DNA from 3 places in the Kitasatospora sp. NPDC058243 genome. Region 2 is predicted to be linked to each of the others. Evidence: riboswitches for the same ligand, from Rfam matches in the RefSeq annotation. Region 2 holds a riboswitch; each other region holds the start of a gene.
The links. Region 2 has a riboswitch for cyclic di-AMP ahead of ACFVX9_RS09255 (NlpC/P60 family protein). Riboswitches for the same ligand answer to the same signal wherever they lie in the genome.
Positions count from the first base shown of each region.

Region 1: linked by a shared signal. The riboswitch ahead of ACFVX9_RS10990 (transglycosylase family protein) and the one ahead of ACFVX9_RS09255 (NlpC/P60 family protein) in region 2 are both predicted to bind cyclic di-AMP.
Region 3: linked by a shared signal. The riboswitch ahead of ACFVX9_RS26475 (M23 family metallopeptidase) and the one ahead of ACFVX9_RS09255 (NlpC/P60 family protein) in region 2 are both predicted to bind cyclic di-AMP.

Region 1 covers NZ_JBHVWW010000011.1:146,554-153,892, reverse strand. The annotation lists gene ACFVX9_RS11015 (TetR/AcrR family transcriptional regulator) at 243-821, shown strand; gene ACFVX9_RS11010 (helix-turn-helix transcriptional regulator) at 924-1,790, opposite strand; gene ACFVX9_RS11005 (ATP-binding protein) at 2,209-2,730, shown strand; gene ACFVX9_RS11000 (DUF397 domain-containing protein) at 3,104-3,367, opposite strand; gene ACFVX9_RS10995 (hypothetical protein) at 3,927-4,904, shown strand; cyclic di-AMP (ydaO/yuaA leader) riboswitch at 5,335-5,495, shown strand; gene ACFVX9_RS10990 (transglycosylase family protein) at 5,482-6,942, shown strand; gene ACFVX9_RS10985 (hypothetical protein) at 7,165-7,339, shown strand, end outside.
Region 2 covers NZ_JBHVWW010000009.1:85,116-92,454, reverse strand. The annotation lists gene ACFVX9_RS09275 (rhomboid family intramembrane serine protease) at 1-375, opposite strand, end outside; gene ACFVX9_RS09270 (hypothetical protein) at 577-840, shown strand; gene ACFVX9_RS09265 (NYN domain-containing protein) at 1,111-2,472, shown strand; gene ACFVX9_RS09260 (NlpC/P60 family protein) at 2,673-3,707, shown strand; cyclic di-AMP (ydaO/yuaA leader) riboswitch at 4,046-4,195, shown strand; gene ACFVX9_RS09255 (NlpC/P60 family protein) at 4,206-5,351, shown strand; gene ACFVX9_RS09250 (NlpC/P60 family protein) at 5,579-6,625, shown strand; gene ACFVX9_RS09245 (hypothetical protein) at 6,799-7,339, shown strand, end outside.
Region 3 covers NZ_JBHVWW010000046.1:44,088-51,426, reverse strand. The annotation lists gene ACFVX9_RS26495 (hypothetical protein) at 1-540, opposite strand, end outside; gene ACFVX9_RS26490 (sensor domain-containing protein) at 658-1,398, opposite strand; gene ACFVX9_RS26485 (GNAT family N-acetyltransferase) at 1,575-2,147, opposite strand; gene ACFVX9_RS26480 (hypothetical protein) at 2,190-3,179, shown strand; gene ACFVX9_RS26475 (M23 family metallopeptidase) at 3,241-4,074, opposite strand; cyclic di-AMP (ydaO/yuaA leader) riboswitch at 4,087-4,245, opposite strand; gene ACFVX9_RS26470 (alpha/beta fold hydrolase) at 4,589-5,416, shown strand; gene ACFVX9_RS26465 (TetR/AcrR family transcriptional regulator) at 5,513-6,082, shown strand; gene ACFVX9_RS26460 (PP2C family protein-serine/threonine phosphatase) at 6,347-7,339, shown strand, end outside.

The DNA.
Region 1 (7,339 bases), on a different contig from region 2:
GGCCGGCCCCGGCCCCCGCCGTCGGACAATGGCGCCGGCTCCACCAAACCCCCGTTTTGGTGGAGCCGGCCGTCTTCGTACCGGGCGCCCGAGCGGCGCCCACCGGCGCGCGGTTTCACGGTGCGACTACCGGCTCCGCCAGTATATTGGCCCGGAGCCAACGAACGTTCGGAGCAGACACGATGGCACCTCGCGGGGATTCGGTCAATGAGGAGATGCGGCAACGCTCCCGTCGGCGCATCATGCGAGCCACCGTCGAACTGGTCGACCGGCACGGATACGCGGGCACCACGCTGACCGACATCGCCGAGCGGGCCGGGCTCGCGCGCGGCCTGCTCTCGTACTACTTCGACGGGAAACGGCTGCTGATGCAGTCCGCGACGCACCGGATGATGCACCAGTCGCTCTCCGGCGCGCTCGCCGAGCTGACCCCGGACGCCACACCGGCGGCCCGGCTGGCCCGCGCGATCGACGCGGTCCTCACCCTCGCCCTGGAGCACCCGCGGGTGATGCGCTCGCACCTCGCGCTGATCCTGGACCCGGACTCCGGCGCCTTCGTCCAGGACCCGGAGCAGCAGCAGCTCGGCGCCATCCTCCAGGGTCTGCTGCTCGACTGGGGCGCGCCGGACCCGGCCGCCGAGCACGCGGTGCTGCGCAGCGCGCTGATGGGCGGCTGCATCGGGGTGCTGCTGCCGGGCGCCGAACTCCCGCTGGCACTGATCCGAGCCGACCTGTTCCGCCGCTACGACCTGCCCTGGGAGTTGGGCACCCCGCCGCAGGCACTGCCGCCGGAACGCGAACGGCCGCCGGCCCGCGGCTGACGGCGGGTGGACGGCGGCTCGGTGCCCGGGCGACCGATCGCGGGCCGCCGGACCCGTACGCTCTGCTGAGAGCTCCCCTCAGCACTCCTCTCAGCGCTCTTTTCAGCGCTCCTTGAGGATCGAGGCCAGCAGGTCCACGGTCCGCTCGGGCGTGAGGCTGTCCACGCAGAGCCGCTCCATGACCTGGATGTACGCGTCGACGTCGTCCCGCTTGTCGAGGTACAGCGCGCTGGTGAGCTGCTCCAGGTAGACGACGTCCGCGAGGTCCTGTTCAGGGAAGCGCAGGATCGTGAACGCCCCGGACTCCCCCGCGTGCGCGCCGAATCGGAACGGCATCACCTGGATCACGACGTTGGCCTGCTCGGCGACGTCGATCAGGTACTGCACCTGGCCGCGCATCACCTTGGGCCCGCCGACGGGGCGGCGCAGCGCGGCCTCGTCGATCACGGCCCACAGCCGCGGGCTGGCGCCCTCGGTCAGCAGCTTCTGGCGACGCAGGCGGAGGCTGACCCGCCGTTCGATCTCCTCCTCGCTGACGACCGGCCGACTCTGTCCGAAAACCGCCCGTGCGTACTCCTCGGACTGCAGCAGTCCGGGGATGAACTGCACCTCGTAGGTGCGGATCAGCTGGGCGGCCTCCTCCAGGCCGACGTAGGTCTGGAACCAGCCCGGCAGCACGTCGTTGAAGCTGTGCCACCAGCCGGACTTGTTGGCCTCGCGGACCAGCCCGAGCAGTGCCTCCCGCTCCAGGCCGTCGTCCACGCCGTAGAGGCTGAGCAGGTCGGCGACGTCGCGTTCCTTGAAGCTGACGCGGCCGAGTTCCATGCGGCTGATCTTGGACTCGGAGGCCCTGATCGCGTAGCCGGCGTCCTCGCGCGTGATGCCGCGCGTCTCACGCAGGCGACGCAGCTGAGACCCGAGGAGGATCCGGCGGACCATCGAGCCGCCGCCCGGCTGAACTGTGGTCATGCGGTCGAAACCTCCACCTAGGGCAAACAGCGCACAGTCTGCCATCAGTTGAGCGCTCACGGTGCCGATACTGACGGATGTTCCTATCAGTTCCACACTCCACACACCAGGATGCACGTGCATCCGGCGCTTGCATATGCCAATAGTGCGACTGCACGTGAATCGACTCTTGCATCTGCAGTGAGCGCACACCACCATGGTGCACGTGCACCTGCACATCCCTGGCAATCCCGCGGGCTCCGCGTCGACCCCACGCGCGACTCCGTGCACCGACCCGGCAGCGTTCCCCCGCGCCACCGGGGGATCGTGTGCGCGCGCGCTGGTCGAGGGGGCGGCCGAGCGGCCGAGCGAGTCGGAGGTGACCGGCATGACCCCGGCGGGTCCAGCCGTGTCCGCCCCCTTATGGGAGGAGCTCTTCATGAGCACCGGTACGGCTTTGGCGGTTGACCCCCATGTGGTCACCTGTACGCTCGCTCCTCGCTTCGAAGCCGTCAGAACCGCGCGCGACTTCGCCAGAACCTCTCTTCAGCGCTGGGGCCTGATGGAGCTGTTCGACGACGTCGCGCTGGTGGCCTCGGAGCTGGTGACCAACGCACTGCGGCATGCGATCGGCGCACGACCCGACCCTGCGGGTGGCGCCCAGGGCGAGTACGACTTTCCCATACAGCCGACCCCCGAGGGCCGACTGCCGATCCGAATAAGCCTGGTCCACCGCTCTCCCCAGGTGGTCTGCGCGGTGAGCGACCCGAGCTGCATCGGCCCGGTCGCCCGGGAGGCGGACTTCGTCGCCGAGTCCGGCCGCGGACTGCACCTGGTGGAGTCCTTCAGCCGCTCCTGGGGTTGGCACCCGCTGGGCAGCGGCAAGGTGGTCTGGGCCCTGTTCGAGGCGGAGCCGGCCACCGGTTCCGAACTCGGTGGACGGCACCGGCGCTCGGCCTAGCGCCAGGCGGCGCGCGGCCGGCCGAGGGAGGCCCCGGGAGGACCGCACCCCGGGCTCCGCGGGGCGGCTCGACGGGCCTGGCGCAGGTGCGCCACGGGCTCCGGCTCAGTCCTCAGGACGATTCCCACGACGATTGCCGGGCCGGCCCCCCGGACGAGCCGGCCGGACTGACGGCCGGACACCCCGGCGGCCCGACCCCCGTCCGGGCCCCCAACCGTGCGCGGGACCACCCGCCGCGCCTGCGCGCGGTCGGCCGCGAGAGCGCCCGTCGGGAGAACGCCCGTCGCGTGGCCCCGGACCGGCCCCGGACAAGACAAAGGCCGTCGCGGTGTCAGCACCCACGACGGCCCCCCGATGGCAGGACGGCGGCCGGTCAGACCGCCAGGTGGTCGAACTCCCCGTCCTTGGCCCCCAGCAGCAGGGCGGCGATCTCGGCCCGGGTGTAGATGAGCGCCGGCCCTTCCGGGAAGCGCGAGTTGCGCATCGCCACATCGCCCCCCGGCAGGGCCGCGAACTCGACGCAGTTCCCCTGGGAGTTGCTGTGCAGGCTCTTCTGCCAGAGAACCCCCTTGAGGTCGGCGGCCGCCATCCCGTTGTAGGTGTCGTACGAGCCGTGCGTGTCCTGCGAGTCGTGCATAGAAATCTCCCGAAGAGCTCCGGAGTGGTCGTCCAGCGCGGCGCTCCCGGCACCCGCCGAACGAACGGACCGGCCCCGTACCGGCCCGGCACAACGCCTCACTTGACGCGATGATAGCTGCTGTGCACGTGCATCAGCACGGGACATTGCAGGTGCACGAGGCCTTTCACCGGCAGTTCCGAACTCTTCACGGGCCCTTCTCCTGACGGTACGTAAACGGACATAGCCGAGTGAATCGCCAGATTCTCGATAACCGGCCGTGAGCGGTTCCCCGCTGAATGTTGATCTTCAGACGCCCGGAGTCGCGCTGCCGTGACGCTCCGTCAGGCGACCTCCTGGCTGTGAGACATCTCACGCGCCACACAGGCAACTCGACGCCCCGTCGGACACGTCAGGGCTACGAGCGGTGATCGCTCGAAGGCTGGGTGAGATATGTCCGGATTGCGGGCAAACCGCCCGGACGGACACGGCGGGAACGCGGCACACCCGCCATGACCACGTGAAACTCGAACGGCAGCCGAATGCAGGCCTGACGGGCCGATGTCCTACGATCTCCGGCATGAGCACCGCAGCCATCCCGGGCGCGCCACTGCCCGTCCGCACTCCAGGCTCCCGTGCGCGGGGGCGCCACCGCCGCCCCGAGCGCCCCGAGATCCCGGCCGGCTCCCCGGCCCTGGTGCTCGCCGTGCCCGCGACCGCCGGGCCCGAGTCCCGCTCGGTCGTCGAGGAGCTGCTGTCGATCGTCCGCAGCGAGCAGAGCGGCATCCAGACCGCCGTCGGCTACCTCCCGGGCGAAGCCGCCCAGGGGGTCGACAGTGACGACCGCACCGTCGCCGAACTGCTGGCCATGGCCGCCGAGGCCGGCCTGCCCGCGCCGGTCCTGGTGCCGCTGGTACCCGGCCCGCACGGATTCCTGACCGAACTTCACGCCCTCGCCGCGGAGTACGGAGCCCCCGTCACCGACGTGCTCGGCCCGCACCCGCTGCTCGCCGAGGCCGTGCACGTGCGCCTGTCCGAGGCCGGCCTGGCACGCGCCGACCGGGCCCGGCTGTTCGCCATCGCGACCGCCGCGGACGGCGTCGTGCTGACCACCGTCGGCGGCGAGGAGGCCGCTGCCGCGGCCGGCATCACCGGTGTCCTGCTGGCGGCCCGGCTGGCCGTCCCGGTCGTGCCCGCCGCGCTCGACGTGCCGGGCTCGGTCGCCGCGGCCGTCAACCACCTCAAGGAGACCGGCTCCCAGCGCCCGGCGCTGGCACCGCTGGTGATCGGGCCGGAGGCCGACTCCGAACTGCTCGCCACGGCCGCCGAGGAGACCGGCTGCCCGTCCGCGGCGCCGCTGGGCGCCTACCCGACGGTCGGCCAGCTGATCGCCGCCACCTACCTGGCCGCGCTGCCGGCACCCTCCCCCGAGGCCCTGGCGCAGGCCGAGGCCGAGGCGGCGGAGGCCGCCGAGGGCGCGCACGCCGACCACTCCGGCCGGGGCGGTCACGCCGCCCACGCCGCTCGCACCGCCACCGAGGAGTCGGTCGGCCAGTAGCGGTCACCGCACGCGTGAAGGGCCCGGAACGGCTACGTTCCGGGCCCTTCCTGCTTGCCCCGTAAGGGAGTTAAGGGGCGAATAGGTGTGATGTCCGTTCTATCCGCATTTGTTCGCCGCCGCTCGATCCATCCCCCGACGGCCACAGTGTGGACGCACCTCCTTCTCGGCGGGCGGGCCCCGGGGGACCCGACCCGCCGCCACCCGCCTCCTGAAGCACAGACAGTTGCGCACGCCCTTCGCGGCATTGCCGGAAATCGGCCATTTTCGATCATGGCGAGCGAGGGGAACGACCGTTCTCGCCAAACCGTGATGCGCGTCACAGGTGTTTGCAGTTTGAACTTAAGTCTGCTTAACGTGCTCCCCGTTCGTGGCCACACGAACCCAGTTCATCCGCGACGCCGAGTCCTGCCGTCGGATGTCCTGGCAGCGCGAAAACGCACCACGGCAGGAGCGGGGGACCCACAGGTAAGTCGCCCCGGACCGTTCCCCGGAACGATCCAGGGCTAGGGGTGAAGCCGCGCCCACAGCGCGGCCGGGCAACTCCAGCCCGAATCCGACAGCTCACCTCGCAGGCGTGGGAGAGGACTGCGTCTTCATGCTGCCCACCAACGGCACCCGTCTGTCCAGTCGTACCCGACGCGTGATCGCCGCCATCGGCGTCGCGGGCGTCGGCCTCACCATCCCCTGCCTCACCTCCGGCACCGCCTCCGCCGCCTCCGTCGCCACCTGGGACAAGGTCGCCCAGTGCGAGAGCACCGGCAACTGGAGCATCAACACCGGCAACGGCTTCTACGGCGGCCTGCAGTTCACCTCCAGCACCTGGGCCGCCTTCGGCGGCACCGCGTACGCCCCCCAGGCCAACCAGGCCACCAAGGACCAGCAGATCGCCGTCGCCGAGAAGGTCCTCGCCTCGCAGGGCCCCGGCGCCTGGCCGGTGTGCTCGGTCCAGGCCGGCCTGACCAAGGGCGGCACCCCGGCCACCGTCGACACCTCGGCCGGCTCGACCACCGGCTCGGCTGCCAGCTCGACCGCCACCAAGCCCGCCGCGAAGCCGGCCACCCCGGCCACCCCGGCCGCCAAGCCCGCACAGAGCCAGGCCCCGGCCACCCCGGCCGCGAAGCCCGCACAGAGCCAGGCCCCGGCCACCCCGGCCACCCCGGCCGCGAAGCCCGCCAAGCCGGCCGCACCGGCCCAGGACCAGGCACAGGCCCCCGCCGACTCCGCCAACGGCACCTCGGCGCAGAAGGGCCAGAACCAGGCCCAGAACAGCGCCCAGCCCCAGGGCGACGACTACACCGTCACCTCCGGCGACTGGCTGTCCTCGATCGCCGACAAGCACAACCTCCAGGGCGGCTGGCAGCGGCTGTACGAGCTCAACCGCGGCACCCTGACCGAGGGTCCGGACACCATCTACCCGGGCCAGCGCCTCTCGTTCAAGGACGGCGGCCAGGCCCAGCAGTCGGCTCAGACCGACCAGTCCGGCTCGGACTTCACCTGGTTCGACCGCTCGCAGAAGTCCGGCCAGACCTCCAACGGCGCCGCCGTGAACGCCAAGCCGACCGCCCAGCCGCAGGCCCCGGCCCCGGCCCCGGCCCCGGCCCCGGCCCCGGCCGCCAAGCCGGCTTCCAAGCCGGCCGCCCAGGCGCAGACCCCCGCTCAGACCCCGGCCGCCACCGGCAGCATGGCCGCCGCGGTCTCCTTCGCCCAGTCGAAGGTCGGCCAGGCGTACGTCTACGGCGGTACCGGCAACGGCGGTTGGGACTGCTCCGGCCTGACCCAGGCCGCGCTGCGCGCCGCGGGCGTCTCCGTCCCGCGCGTCGCCGCCGACCAGGCCGCCGCCAGCACCCGCGTCTCGCTGGACAGCCTGCAGGCGGGCGACCTGCTGTTCTGGTCCAACAACGGCCAGAACTCCGGCGTCTACCACGTCGCGATCTACATCGGCGGCGGCCAGTACGTCGAGGCCGCCAACCCGAGCTCGGGCGTGCGCCTGCAGACCGTCGCCAACTGGGCGCCGGACTTCGCCGGCCGGGTCTGAGCACGACCCGCGGGTGACAGCTGACAACTGACGGCTGACAGATAACAGATTTCAGATAACAGATTTCATCATCTGTTATCTGTCAGTCGCCGCCCGCCCCGGCGGTCGCCCGGCGCCGTAGGAAGGCCGCCGGCAGACCGCCGGGCAGGACCGCCCGAGGCCATGGTCAAAGCCCGCCCCCAGCGGGCATGCTGCTGCTCCGGCACCCGAGGAGGAGTCACCATGGCCCAGGTCACCGTCACACTCGACGCCAACCTCGCGATCGACGCGATGATGCTCTCCGGCACCAAGAACCCGCAGGACGCCGTCGAACTCGTCCTGCGCGACTACCTGGCCCGCGGCCGCCGCACCGAGACCCGCACCGGCGACGCCACCGACGGCCAACGGCTCACCGAGA
Region 2 (7,339 bases):
GAAGAGCAGGTTGCCCAGCAGGTGCAGCCAGCCCGCGTGCACGAAGAGCCCGGTGAGGACGGACAGCGCCGGGTGCTTGGCCGGGGTGGGCGCGGCCGGGCAGCCCGGGGCCGGGTCGGGGGCCTGGGCCAGCTGCTCGGCGGTCAGCGGGCGGCCGGCCAGCACCTCGGCGGGGATGACGCCCCAGCGCTGCTCGTACCGCTGCTCCGCGCAGAGCCGGGACTGGCCGGTGCCGTACAGCGGATTGAGCCCGGCGGCCGGGCCCAGCAGGAACACCAGGGTGTTGACCGCGATCAGGGCGTAGGTGACCGCCGGGGCGGGCACGGACGGGCGTTCGCCCCGCGCGTCGGTGTGCCCGGGGGCCGTCAGTGCCATGCGGCCAAGCATCCCTCCGTGTCGGGCGTGTGACACGGCCTTGTACGGCAGGTGGACTAGCCCGCTCGTTCTCCTGACTGGTGGCCGGGATGGTTGCCTCAGGCAATAGGCTTGGGGCGGGCAATCCCGCCTCCCGCCGCCGACGCCGGGGCCCCGGGGGGAGCGCCTAGCCCACCCAGGGACCACCCGAGAGGACCCCCGATGACCGTCCCCGCCCTGACCGCCGAGACGCGCTGGCGCTGCACCCTGTGCGGAAACCTCACCCGCTTCGACGTGACCCGCACCGCGCGGGTCACCGAGTTCCTGCACTTCGACCTGGCCGGCGAGTCCAAGGTCGAGGAGACCGAGGTGCTGAGCGAGACGATCGAGTCGGTGCGCTGCCGCTGGTGCAACGCCGTGGACCAGGTCGAGCTGGTGGCCCGTCCGGGTGCCGAGAGCGCGGAGGCCTCCGCCGAGCAGGGTTGACGCCCGACGGCGCGGGGGGCGGGTGCGCGGCGCGCCTGCCCGCCGCGCTGGGACAATACAGACAGGACGCGCGGAGCGTGACGACAGGGCGGCGGCCGCGGGCCGTGACCCCGTAGGACCAGGATCGGAGCCGAGGACGTGGTGGACGCAGCGAGGGAGCCCGCCGAAGCGCAGGGGCTTCAGCCTGCTGCCGCCGCGCAGGCGCAGGCCGCCGACGCGGCCCCGTCCGGGCCCGCGGCCGTCGGCGAGGCGGCGGGTTCCGATGCGTCGGTGGGCTCCGGCGAGGCGGTGGGTTCCGGCGAGGCGGTGGCGGAGCGTGCTGCCGAGAAGCTGGACCGGCCGCTGCCCGAGGGCGTGCGCCGGCGCGTGGTCGGCCTGGCCTCGGACGCGCTCGGCGGGCTGCCGCCCGGCGAGCTCCCGCAGAGCCTGCGCCAGTACGTCAAGTTCACCCCGGCCCGGCGGGCCAAGTACGCGGCCACGGCGCTGGCCGCGGCGCTGGAGTCGGAGCCGGCGTTCCGGGTGCGGATAGCGGAGCGGCTGAGGCTGGGCCAGCCGGACCTGGTGAAGGCGTTGGAGTCGGGCAGCGTCCCGGGCGCCGCCGATCCGATGGACGTCGCGGCCGCCGCCTACCTGGTGCGGTCGGCTGGCTGGAGCCGGCTGGTGGCCGAGGCCGGGGAGGAGGCCGAGCGGGCCGGCGCCGAGGGCGCGGCCGCCGAGGCCACCCGGCTGGTGGAGAAGTTGCAGGCGGAGCTCGCCGAGCTGCGGTCAGCGGCCCGGGCGGACCTGGAGCGGCAGCGTGCGGAGTCCGAGGACGTCCGCCGGGAGGCCGAGTCGCTGCGGAAGAAGGTGCGCTCGCTGGAGAGCGACACCCGCCGGGCGCAGGCCGAGACCAGGCGGCTGACCGCCGAGCTGGAGGCCGCGAGGGCGCAGGCGGCCACCGAGCGCGGCGCCGCGGAGTCCGAGGCGCGGCGGCTGCGGCACCGGGTCGGCGAGCTGGAGACGGCGGCCGAGCAGGGCCGCCGGTCGGCCCGCGAGGGCCGCAGCGTCGAGGACATGCGGCTGCGGCTGCTGCTGGACACGGTGCTGCAGTCGGCGCAGGGGCTCCAGCGGGAGCTGGCGCTGCCGGTCTCCCAGATCCGGCCGGGGGACCTGGTGGAGGCGGTGGTGCCGGGGGCGGCCTCGCCGCACGACGTGGCCCGGCGCGGTCTGGCCGACGACGATCCGGCGCTGCTGGACCAGTTGCTGGCGATCCCGCAGGTGCACCTGGTGGTGGACGGCTACAACGTGACCAAGACGGGCTATCCGACGCTGCCGCTGGAGCAGCAGCGGATCCGGCTGCTGGGCGGGCTGGCGATGCTGGCCCAGCGCACGCAGGCGGAGGTCACCTGCGTGTTCGACGGGCAGGACCTGGACGTTCCGGTGATCATGGCGCCACCGCGGGGGGTGCGGGTGCGGTTCAGCCGGACCGGCGAGACCGCGGACGAGCTGATCCGCCGTCTGGTGCGGGCCGAGCCGCAGGGGCGTCCGGTGGTGGTGGTGTCCACCGACCGGGAGGTCGCGGAGGGCGTGCGGAAGGCGGGCGCGCGCCCCGTGGCCTCCGTTCTGCTGCTGAACCGGCTGGCGCGGCCCTGACGGCTGCCGCGACGGAATGACGCCTGGTCAGCGCCCGGTTTGCGGCGGTGTGCACATCCGGTGAAGCCTGCGGGGGAAGTGGAGTTCACGCCTTCGGGGGAGTGGCAAAACCCGTGGATCTTCCCTAGGGTGTGGCGTCAAACCTATTTTCCGGATTCTCACCTGATCGGGTGAGGCCGATGGAAGAAGGAGCAATTCCCTTGGCCTCCCACCGCCGTCCCAAGCAGCCGAGCCGCGCCCGGGTCTCCGTGCTCACCGCTGCCGCGGCGACCGCGGTCGCCCTCTCCGCGCAGGTCGCCGCGCACGCCGCGCCCCAGCCCAGCAAGAGCGACGTCAAGGCGCAGATCGACCAGCTCCAGCAGGACCAGGAGCAGGCGGCGGAGAAGTACAACGGCGCCAAGGAGCGGGCCGACCAGCTCCGCAAGCAGTCCGACCAGCTGCAGGACAAGGTGGCCCGCAGCCAGGACGAGATGACCCAGCTCCAGACCGGCCTGGCCGGCGTGGCGGGCGAGCAGTACCGCACCGGCGGCATCGACCCGTCCGTCCAGCTGATGCTCTCCTCGGACCCGTCCGGCTACCTGGAGAAGGCGTCCAGCGCCCAGCAGGCCAGTGCCAGCGAGTCCGAGGCGCTCAAGGCGCTGCTGGACCAGCAGCGCCGGCTGGACCAGGAGAAGTCCGAGGCCGCCGCCGTCCTGGCCTCGCTCGACTCCACCACCAAGGACCTGAACCAGGCCAAGACGGACGTCAACCAGAAGCTCAAGGCCGCGCAGGACCTGCTGAACTCGCTCAGCGCCTCCGACCGCGCCGCGCTGCGGGCCCAGCAGCAGCAGGACGACCGCGCCTCGCGCGGCAGCGACCGCGCCGACCTCGGCAGCCTCCCGCAGGCCGGCGGCTACGCGGGCGTGGCCGTCGCCAAGGCGATGAGCAAGCAGGGCTCGCCGTACGTGTGGGGCGCCACCGGCTCGACCACCTTCGACTGCTCGGGCCTGATGGTCTGGGCGTACGGCCAGGCCGGCGTCTCGCTGCCGCGTACCTCGCAGGAGCAGGGCAACGTCGGCACCAAGGTCACGCTGGACCAGGCCCAGCCGGGCGACCTGGTCATCTACGGCCCCGACCGGCACCACGTCGGGATGTACATCGGCAACGGCATGGTGGTGCACGCGCCGCACACCGGCGACGTGGTGAAGGTGATGAAGGTCGACGCGATGCCGATCAACACGATCCGCCGGGTCTGACGGTCCGACACGCCCGAAGGGCCCCGTCCGGGCCTGTGATCCACGCCACCCTCCGGCCGGGGGTGGCGTTCGGGTTTTGTCCGCCGCGCGAGTCCCCGGTGAAGACTGATCAGCTTTGCGTACGGCGGTGATCACTATGTGTCATATTCACAAAAGAACTTTGGTCTTCTTCCGTCTTTTTTCTGACAAGGATTTGAACGGATCACGGTTCAGTTACTAGGGTCGTGCCCCGAACCACCGCACTCCCGATCGCCCAGCCAGGGTGACGGCGGTGGTTTCCGTCGAGTTCGTGACGCAGCGGGGCGGGCCCAGTGCCTGCCCGACGGGGAGCCCAGCAGTCGGGGGTGCTGTCGAACGGAGCCGGGGAACCACGTTCCTCCGGGGTGAATCGGCGCCAGGTCGGCCGGTGGAACGGCCGTGAGGCGTCGTAGGGCACGCTTCCGGCCCGAACCCGTCAGCTCACCCGGTAGACGGCGTAGGAAGAAGGAGTCCGCCTTCGTGGCGTCCCATCGTCGTCCCAAGCCCGCTAGTCGCACCCGGGTCTCGATCATGACCGGCTTCGCCGCCGCGGCCGTCGCGCTGTCCGCGCAGTCCGGCGCCCACGCCGACCCGCAGCCGACCAAGGACCAGGTCAAGGAGCAGGTCGACCAGCTCAACGAGCAGGCCGAGGTCGCGACCGAGAAGCTCAACGCCGCCCAGGAGAAGCAGCAGCAGCTGCAGAAGCAGGTCACCGACCTCCAGGACCAGGTGGCGCGGCAGCAGGGGCAGGTGACCGACCTTCAGGGCGGCCTGGCCGAGATCGCCGGCGAGCAGTACCGCAACGGCGGCATATCGCAGACCGTCCAGCTGATGTTCTCCGCCAGCCCGGACACCTTCCTGAGCCAGGCCGACACGCTGAACCAGGCCGGCGGCACCCAGAAGGGCCAGCTCAAGCAGCTCCAGGACGAGCAGCGCAAGCTCGACCAGGTGCGCTCCGAGGCCCAGGGCAAGCTCGCCGAGATGGAGACCACCACCCAGCAGCTGAAGAGCGCCAAGGACGAGGTCCAGGGCAAGCTCAAGGCCGCGCAGGACCTCTTCAACACCCTGTCCGAGCAGGAGCGCCAGGCGATCCGCGCGGCCGAGGAGAAGGCCGCCGCCGAGGCCAAGGCGAAGGCCGACGCCGCCGCGAAGGCCGCCCAGCAGCAGGCGGCGGCCCAGCAGGCCGCCGACCGCTCCTCCCGCGACAACAGCCGCACCGACCTGAGCGCGTCGCAGGCCCCCGCCGCGCCGGTCACCAAGCCGAGCGCCGGCAGCTCGCGCGGCGCCGCGGCGCTGTCCATCGCCGCCTCCAAGATCGGCAGCCCGTACGTCTACGGCGCCTCCGGCCCCGGCTCCTTCGACTGCTCGGGCCTGATGGTCTGGGCGTTCAACCAGGTCGACGTGGCGCTGCCGCGCACCTCACAGGAGCAGGCCCACGCCGGTACCCGGATCGGCACCGACCTCTCCCAGGCCCAGCCCGGCGACCTGCTGATCTTCTACGGGGACGCCCACCACGTCGGCATCTACGCCGGCAACGGCCAGGTGCTGCACGCGCCCAAGCCCGGTGCGTCGGTCCGCTACGAGGCGGTCGGCAACATGCCGCTGACCTCCATCGTGCGGGTCTGATCCCCGCGCAGGCCCTCCCAGGCCCGGCCTTCCACCACGGAAGGCCGGGCCTGCGGCTTTTCCGGCGCCTCGGACTGATGTCCGATTACGGGTCAAATATTCGGGTTGGCAGGGGTTTGGACTCGGTTGCCCGGACTCGCTAACGTCTGCCACCGGACTCCGCTTCCAGGGCCGCCCGCGTTGGTGCGGCGGCGGGGCCCCACCGCCGGATCGGAGCCGCTGCCGCCATGCCCGTGCACCGTCGTCCCCAACTGCTCGCCCGTGCGCTGGTGCTGACCGCGGCCGCCACCACCGCCCTGGGCGTGACGGCGGGCGGCAGCGCCCAGGCCGCCCCCGCCGCGCCGGACACGCCCACCCGCAAGGACGTCAAGGCGCAGGTGGAACAGCTCTACGGCGAGGCCGAGCAGGCGTCCGAGAAGTACAACGCCGCCCTGGAGACGCAGCAGCGCCTCCAGGGCGAGACGACCGTCCTCCAGGGCGAGATCGCCGTCGCCCAGGACCAGCTCAACCAGTTGCGCGGCGACCTCGCCACCGTGGCCGGCGCCGAGTACCGCGGCGGCGGCATGGCCCAGACCGTCCAGCTGATGCTCTCCACCGACCCGGAGGGCTACCTGTCCCGGGCCCGCACCCTCGATCAGGCCGCCGAGCGGCAGCAGGAGACCCTGCACGAACTGGCCACCCGCCAGCGCCGACTCGACCAGCGCCGCACCGAGACCGCCGGCAAGCTCGCCGAACTCGACCAGGCCCGCCGCTCGCTCGCCGACAGCAAGCAGCAGATCCAGCAGCGGCTCACCAAGGCCCAGCGGCTGCTGAACAGCCTGGGCGTCGCCGAGCGGGCCCGGATGGCCGCCCAGGACGCCCAGGAGGCCGAGCAACGCGCCACCCGGGGCACCGACCGGCTGGACCTCGGCACGGCCCCGCCCGCCTCCGAGCGCGGGGCGGCCGCACTGGCCGCCGCGGTGCGGATGATCGGCTCGCCCTACCTCTACGGATCCACCGGGCCCCGCGCCTTCGACTGCTCCGGTCTGATGTACTACAGCTGGCGGCAGGCCGGAGTGACCCTGCCGCGCACCTCGCAGGCCCAGGCGTACGCCGGGCAGCGGGTCAGCCTCTCCGAAGCGCGGCCGGGAGACCTGGTGATCTTCTACCGGGACATGCACCACGTCGGGATGTACGCCGGCGGCGGGGTGATCGTGCACGCCCCCTACCCGGGCGCCAGGGTCCGCTACGAGAGCGTCAACGCGATGCCGGTCGCGGGGGTGGTCCGGCTCTGAGCCCGGCACCGTCCGACCCCGACGCCCCCCACCCGATAGGCGGCGCCCGCCGGACGCTGTCCCGGCGCGGTGCGCTGCTGCTCGCGGCCGGCGGGCTGGCCCAGCTGTCGCTGCCGCCGGCCGCCCCGGCGGCCCCCTCGGCGGCCGGGTGGGCGGCGGACCGGCGGGCCGAGGTGGCCGCGCTGCTGGACGCGCGGGCCCGGGCGCTGCCCTCCTGGTCCGGGCCGGCGGCGATCGAGGCCGGCTACCGCAACCTGGTGCTCGGCGCGGACGCCGGGCCGGAGCGGCTCACGGCCGCCGCCGACCTGGCGGTCCGGATCACCGGGTACGACGACTATCCGGTGGTGTACCCGCGCCGGATCGACCTGGTCCGGGCCGGCGGCAGCTGGCGGGTCGACCGGGAGGAGAGCGCGAGCGGGCCCCCGGCGCTCTGGGACCTCGGCTCCGCCCGCTCCGCGGCGGGCGCGCACTGCCTGGTGCTCGGCTTGGCCGACGGGCCCGACCCGGCCGGCCTGGTCGCGGTGGCCGACCGGGCCGTGCCCGCCGTGAGCGAGGTCTGGGGCACCGGCTGGGCGGGCCGCCTGCTGCTCGAAGTGCCCGCCACCGCAGAGCAGTTCGCCCGGCTGCTGGAGGTCGACCCGGCGGGCTGGACGGGCATGGCGGCGGTCACCTCGGCCGCCGCCGGCGCGCCCTGGCACACCCCCGCCGACCGGG
Region 3 (7,339 bases), on a different contig from region 2:
CCGGACGAGTTCCACCAGGGCGGCCAACTGCCGCTCGGGGCCGAACAGTTCGGGGTAGGCGAAGAGCAGGTAGCCGCTCAGGGTGAGCGCGAAGGCGCCGTCCGCGAACGGCAGCCGGGGCAGCGCGGCGGCCACGTACTGCTGCGGGTGCGCGGCCGAGTCGGCGGCGAACAGGCGGCGGGCGCGGTCCCAGCTGCGCAGGTAGCGGTCCGGTCGGCAGGAGCGCAGCGACGGGTACAGGTGCGGGCGGGCGGCCATCGCGGTGGCCATCGACGCCCGGGCCGCCAGCGCGTGGGCCGCGACCTCGGGTGCGGGGAGCGCGTACGCCGGGTCGGCGGCGATCACCCGGCAGCCGAGCCGGCGCGCCTCGGCGGCCAGGCCGGCCGCGCCGCCCGGGCAGTCCAGCACCGGGCCCGGCAGCGCGGCGAGTTGGGCCCGGGTGAGGTCGAACAGGTCGCAGTACTCGTCCAGCGGGCGGGAGGTGACCAGGATGTCCCGGCCCAGGGCGCCCGGGTCGGCGGGGGTGTGTGCGGCGGCCACCCGGCCATCCGAACACGGGCCGGCCCCGCCCGCATCCGGAGCACGTCCGGGGCGCGGGCGGGGCCGGTGAGGCGGGCGGGACCGGGGAGGGCCGCCTGGCCGGGAGGGCTGCGGGGTTCAGCGGCCGAGCAGGCCCTGGGCGGCGGCCCGGTTCACGTTGGTCAGGCCGCGGACCAGCTGGGCGGTGAGGATGATGAGCAGCACCCCGGCCAGCGAGAAGCCCGCGATCTGCCAGGCCCCCTCGACGTAGTAGACGTGCTGGACGTTGTCGCTGTCGTAGAAGTCGAAGACCCGGTACCCGCGCCAGGAGGTGAAGGCCGGGAAGATCCACTGGTAGAGCGGGTACAGCGCCATCGCCCAGCCGAGCAGCAGGAACACCAGCGACAGGGCGAAGCTGAGGACCGCCCACGGGAACATCACCACCTGGTAGAACGCGGCCTTCCACCCGGCCGGGTCCGCCAGCCGCGCGGTGATCGCCCCCCAGGTGCCCGGGCGGGTCTGGCGCACCGGCGCCGGGGCGGGCACGTCCAGGGCCAGCATGCCGCGCACCCGGGCCCGCTCCATCCGGCCCATGCCGCGGGCGACGGTGGTCAGGAGGGCGAGCACGGGCAGGCCGAGGACGGTGACGAAGGTGCCGACCCCCATGCAGAACAGCACGATCGAGACGGAGAAGCCGATGACCGACAGCGGCAGACCGGTGAGCGTGTAGCCGATCTCGCGGTAGTAGTGCTTGGAGAACGGCGCCCGCCAGACGGCCGGCGGCTCCTCGGTCCGGTGGGCCCGAGCGGGACGCGGGTCGTCGCCGTAACCACCGAGGACGTCCCACTCGCGGTCCTGCGTGCTTCGGCTGCTGCTCATGTCCCGGCCCCGGTCCCTCGTTCTCGACTGCTGATGGCATCAGTCTGGTCGAACGGCGGGCCGGGGAGGATCCGGAGGCCTGGCGGATCGGGGGTGGGGTTAACCCCCCGGCCTGCCCCCAGGTCCGCGTCGGACGTCCGCACCGGACGTCCACGCCGGACGTCCACGCCGGGCCGTCAGCCGGTCGCGCCGGTCCACTCGTCGGCGAGCAGCGAGTACAGGTACGAGTCGGACCAGGCGCCGCCCTTGTACAGGTCGTGCCGGACCCGCCCCTCCAGCTGGAACCCGAGCCGGAGCAGCACCTTGGCGGAGGCGGCGTTGTCCACGTCGACCCGGGCCGCCAGCCGGTGCACGCCGAGGGCCTCGAAGGAGAGCTCGCAGAGCAGGCCGGCGATCTCGCCCGCGTAGCCGCGGCCCCAGACGTCGCGGCCCAGCACGTAGCCGAGGTGGGCGGAGCGGTGCTTGCCGAGGGTGAGGGAGGCGTGGGCGATCGGCACGGCGTCCACCGGGTCCTCGGCGTCGTCGCGCCGGGTGACGGCCAGCCGGTAGGTGTCCCGCTCCGGCGCCATCGCCTCCTCCAGGTAGAGCTCGATCTGGTCGGCGCAGGTTTCGCGGTCGCGCGGCTCGAAGGGGAGGTAGCGGGTGACCTCCGGGTCGCCGAACAGCCCGTGCAGCGCGTCCACGTCGCCGGGGGTGTGGTGATACTCGCGGATGGCCAGCCGGGGGCCGGTGAGTCGTACGGGGACCATGGCAGCCGACCCTACTCCCGGCCAGCGGTTACCGTTCGAGCTATGAACGACGAAGACCTGCGGCTCGCCCCGCGCACCAGGGCCGCCGACCTGCTCGCCTGGGCGGCGGAAGAGGACCGCACCCCGGTGGCCGAAGCGCCGCTGCGCGCGGTGCTGGCCCTGCTGGAGCTGGGCGAGGGCAGGATGCACGACGGCTGGCCCGAACTGACCTCGAACGCGGTGGAGCACCTGCTGTACGAGCGGCTCTACCTGTACGTCCAACCCGAACCGGAGGCGGACCCGTTCGCGTACGGCGCCGCCGTCCGGCTGCTGACCGACCACCAGCGGGCCGCCAAGCGGCTCAACGCCAAGCGCCAGGAGCGGCTGCACGCCGAGGCCGAGTGGCAGGGGGAGGTCGCGGCCGGGCTGCTGCGCCGCGCCGACCTGGTGACCTGGCCCCGGCTGTACGCGCTGCTGCTGCACGCGTACGGGGCGGACGTCACGGATCCGGAGGCGGTGCGGGAGTGGCTGACCGGCTTCCGGGAGCTGGCGCAGGAGGAGCGGCTGGCCAGGTTCGCCGCACTGGCGCAGACCGGCTGGCTGGACGAGGTGGACGAGCAGGGATGGAGCCCGACCCGGGTGATCTCGGTCGGCATGGCCACCGACGGCGCGCGCCGGCTGCTGGAGCAGGGCCTGATGCGGCGCAGCTACCGCAACCTGACCGAGCTGACCGCGCTGGGGCGGCCGATGCCGGACGAACTGGCCGGGGACTTCGGGGCGTTCGAGGAGGCGGCGGTGGAGGCCGCGCTCGACCTGTACGGGGAGTGGACGGTGCCCGGGCTGCCGCGACTGCTGGTGGAGGAGTTCCCGGACCTCGCGCCGGAGCCGGGGCAGGAGGAGATCGACGCGTACCTGGCGGGGCTGGCGCAGGAGGAGTTCGACGCCCGCCTGGAGGAGCTGGCGGGATCGGCAGTCCCGGCGGACCAGGCAGACCCGACGGACCCGACGGACCCGACGGACCCGGCGGACCCGGCGGACCAGGCTCGGGAGTGACGCGGCGAAGCCCCGGCCGCCGGTGCCTTTCGGTTCCGGCGGCCGGGGCTTCGCGGGTGCGTCAGGGGTTGAGGCCGCGCTGCTGGAACCAGGTCTCCGGGTCGACGGGGGCGCCGCCACCGGGGCGGACCTCCACGTGCAGGTGCGCGCCGGTGACGTTGCCGGTGGCGCCGACCTTGCCGATCTGCTGGCCGGAGCCGACCTTGCCGGAGCCCTTGATGATCGAGGAGAGGTGGCAGTACCAGATCTCGGTGCCGTCGGGCAGGGTCTCGACGATCCGGTAGCCGTACGAGCCGGACCAGCCGGCCGAGGTGATGGTGCCCTGGCCGACCGCGTAGACGGGGGTGCCGGTGTCGGCGGCGAAGTCCAGGCCGGTGTGCAGGTGGGCCCAGTAGCGGGCGCTCTGGCCGTAGTGGGCGGTGAGGTGGTAGTCGCGCACCGGCAGGGTGAGGGCGGCGGCCTTGGCCCGCTCGGCCTCCTCGGCGGCCCGCTTGGCCTCGGCCTCCTTGGCGGCGGCCTTGGCCTCCGCCTCCTTCGCGGCCTGGACGCGGGCGTCCTCCTCGGCGGCGGTGCGCTGGCTGTCGGCCTGCAGCTGGATGCGGGCGGCGAGCGCGAGGCCGGGGTCGGCGGAGAGGGCGACCGGGGTCTCGTCCGGGGTCTCGATGGCGGGGGCGGCGGCCGGGGTGGCGGAGGCGAAGCCGGTGGCGCCCAGGGTGGCGGCGACGGCGGTGACGCCGAGCAGCGGGGAGGTCCCACGGACCTGACGCGGCATCCGGTGCCGGTTGGTCTCGGCCTCCGGGCCCGCGTACTCGGGGCCGTCCGGGCCGGGGTGGTCGAGGAGCCGGGTACCTGCTGCGAGGCCGGCCGGGTGTGCCGGGGTGTGCGTCGACGCCACGGAGGCGCGCTCCTTTCCTTCCTTCGCGCCTACCGGGTTAGCTGACGGGTTCGGAGCAGGAAGGTCTCCTACGGCCGGGCCGGAGCCCCGCCGATTCACCCCAAGGAACGTGGTTCCCCGGCTCCCTGACCTGCCCGGAGGCCGGTCGGCGGGATTAGGCGACGGCGCACGGTGCCGTCTGGGTACGGCGTTGAGGACCGCGCTGCGTTATCAAACGTTAATCCTAGGAGGCCCTGATTCCAAGCCGTTCGCCCGGGACGACCGGAGACGGACGGGGCGCTCTGGGACGCGAAGGGCGTTTTGTCCCCCTTGGGCCCCTTGGGCACGCTTGAACACCATTGACGCCACCTCACGTGATCGGACGTCAACGGACGGCCCTTCATTCAGGCACTCCCCGCCAACCTCCCCCGCTCCACAGGGCGCGAAGGCTTGACGGCTAAGGCTATTAGCCTTAGCTTTATGGCTATCGGCAGCACCGCCGAAGCCCCGCACCGGCAGCCCCCGGAGGCCCACCATGAACGCCACCAGCGCCCCCACCACCCAGTACCTCGACGTCACCGGCGGCCGCCTCGCCTACGACGACACCCGGCAGGGCGACGGCACCCCCGTCGTGCTGCTCCCCGGAATGCTCGACACCCGCGCCGCCTACCGGCACCTCCACCCGCTGCTGGCCGCCGCCGGCCACCGGGTCATCACCATGGACCTGCGCGGCTTCGGCGAATCCTCGATCGTCTGGGACGACTACTCCCCCGCCGCCATCGCCACCGACGTCCTCGCCCTGCTCGACCACCTCGGCATCGACCGCGCCGTCCTGGTCGGCAACTCCTACACCGGCGCGACGGTCGTCAAGGCCGCCGGCGACGCCCCCGAGCGGGTCGCCGGCATCGCCCTGATCGACGCCTTCGTCGAGAACCCCCCGCCCGGCGCCCTCATGCGCGGCGCCCTCCGCGTCATGGGCACCCTGACCGTCCACTCGCCCGCCTTCTGGGGCCTCTACCACCGCAAGCTGGCCTACCCGGGCGCCAAGCCCGCCGACTTCGACACGTACGTGGCCGGACTCGTCGCCGCCATGCGCACCCCCGGCCGCAAGACCGCCACCCGCGGACACGTCGGCGGGGACTCCGCGCCCGTCGGCTGGACCGCGGCCGTCCGCTGCCCCTCGCTCGTCATCATGGGCAGCAAGGACCCCGACTTCCCCAAGCCGGAAGCCGTCGCCGACCGGCAGGCCGCCGCGCTCAACGCGCGGAAGGTCATGATCGACGGATCCGGGCACTACCCGATGGCCGACAACCCGCAGGCCACCGCCGGCGCCCTGCTGCCCTTCCTCGCCGAACTCGCCTGAGCCCCGCCCACCCCGTCCGCCCACGTCAGCCCCACCCGCCCACACGCCCCGCCCCACCCCGCCACGTACGCCTTCCACCGACGGAGAGCCCACACCATGCCCCGAGTAGGACTCACCCCCGAGCAGGTCGTCGACCACGCCCTCACCCTCATCGACGAGCAGGGCACCGACGCCCTCACCCTGGCCGCCGTCGCCGCCCGGGCCGGGGTCGCCACCCCGTCGCTGTACAAGCACGTCAGCGGCGGCCTCACCGAACTGCGGCGGCTCATCGCCGTCCGGGTCACCGAGGAACTCGCCGACCGGCTCGCCGAGGCCGCCGTCGGCCGCAGCGGGGACGACGCCGTCGCCACCGTGCTGCGCGCCTACCACGCGTACGCCACCGAGCACCCGCACCGCTACAACGCCCTCCCCCAGGCCCCGCAGCCGGACGACGACCTCACCCGCGCGGCCGGCCGGCTCGTCGGGGTGATCATCGCCGTCCTGCGGGAGTACGGCCTCGACGGCGCGGAGGCGATCCACGCCGCCCGCACCGTCCGCTCCGTCGCCCACGGCTTCGCCTCCCTCTCCATCGGCGGCGGCTTCCAGCTCGCCGAGGACCTGGCCACCACCCAGAGCCGCCTCATCACCCTCCTCACCACCGGCCTCCGCACCTGGCCCACCCCCTGAGACACCGGCCACCGCACCGGCCACCGCACCGGCCGCGGCACGACCCGCCCGGCCACCGCACCGGCCGCGGCACGACCCGCCCGGCCTCCCACGACGACGGAACGGCCAGCGCCCCGGGTGACACATGCGCGAGAAGTCGGACCCGCCGACTTCCCGTGCGGCGGGCAGGCAGCGGCCTGGGGGTGGTGGGGGTGGACGGGTTAGTGTGGCCGGGCTGACTGGTGGTCATGACAGGGGACCGCCGACCCCTTGGCGGAGGTCCACGTGCCCGCACCGATAGCGAGGGCGCGGCGGTGGTACCTGCGGCTGCTGGACGGGAACGCCCGGGCCGCGCGGTACGCGCTGGGGGTGCTGCTCGGGGTGACGGCGGTGCTGAGCGTCCTGCCGATCGTGCTGCCGTACAGCTGGCCGCCGTCGGCGCTGGTGCTGCCGCTGGTGGTCGGCGGGCTGCTGTTGCGGCGCGGGCAGCTGCTGGTGCTGGTGTGCGCGGCGCTGGCCGGCGGGGTGCTGGGGGCGGTGGTGCGGGATCCGCTCGGGGTGCGGATCGGGGTGACGCTGGTACTGGCCGCGACCGCGGTGACGGTGCTGGCCGCGAACCGGTTCCGGCACCGGCTGGGTCTGCGCGGGACGCAGGGCGATTCGATGCTGCTGGAGCTGGCCGAGCACACCCGGGCACTGGCCCGGCTTCCGGAGCGGCTGCTCGACTGGCACTTCGACAGTGCGCTGGCGCCGGCCGGCGACACCTCGTTCTCGGGTGACTTCCTGCTGTGCGCGCACCGCCCCGAGGAGGATCTGCTGGAACTGCTGCTGGTGGACGTGTCGGGCAAGGGCAGCCGGGCGGCGGCCCGCTCGACGCACCTGTCGGGCGCGTTCGCGATGCTGCTGGGGCGGGTGCCGCCGGAGGCGTTCCTGCCGGCGGCCAACGACCATCTGGTGCGGATGGGCTGGGAGGACGACTTCGCGACGGCGGTGCACCTCGCGCTGCGCCCGGCGACGGGCGACTACCTGCTGTTCAACGCCGGCCATCCGGCGCCCGCGCAGTTCCGCCGGGCGGACGGCGGCGGCTGGGCGCGGTCGGGGCACGGCGGTCCGGCGCTGGGGCTGGTGTCGGGCGCGCTGTACCCGGCGGTGTCGGGGCGGCTGCGGCGGGGCGATTCGCTGCTGCTGTTCAGTGACGGCCTGGTGGAGGTGCCGGGTCGGGATCTGGACGAGGGGGTGGGCCGGCTGCTGGCGGCGGCCGAGCCGGTGGTGCGGCCG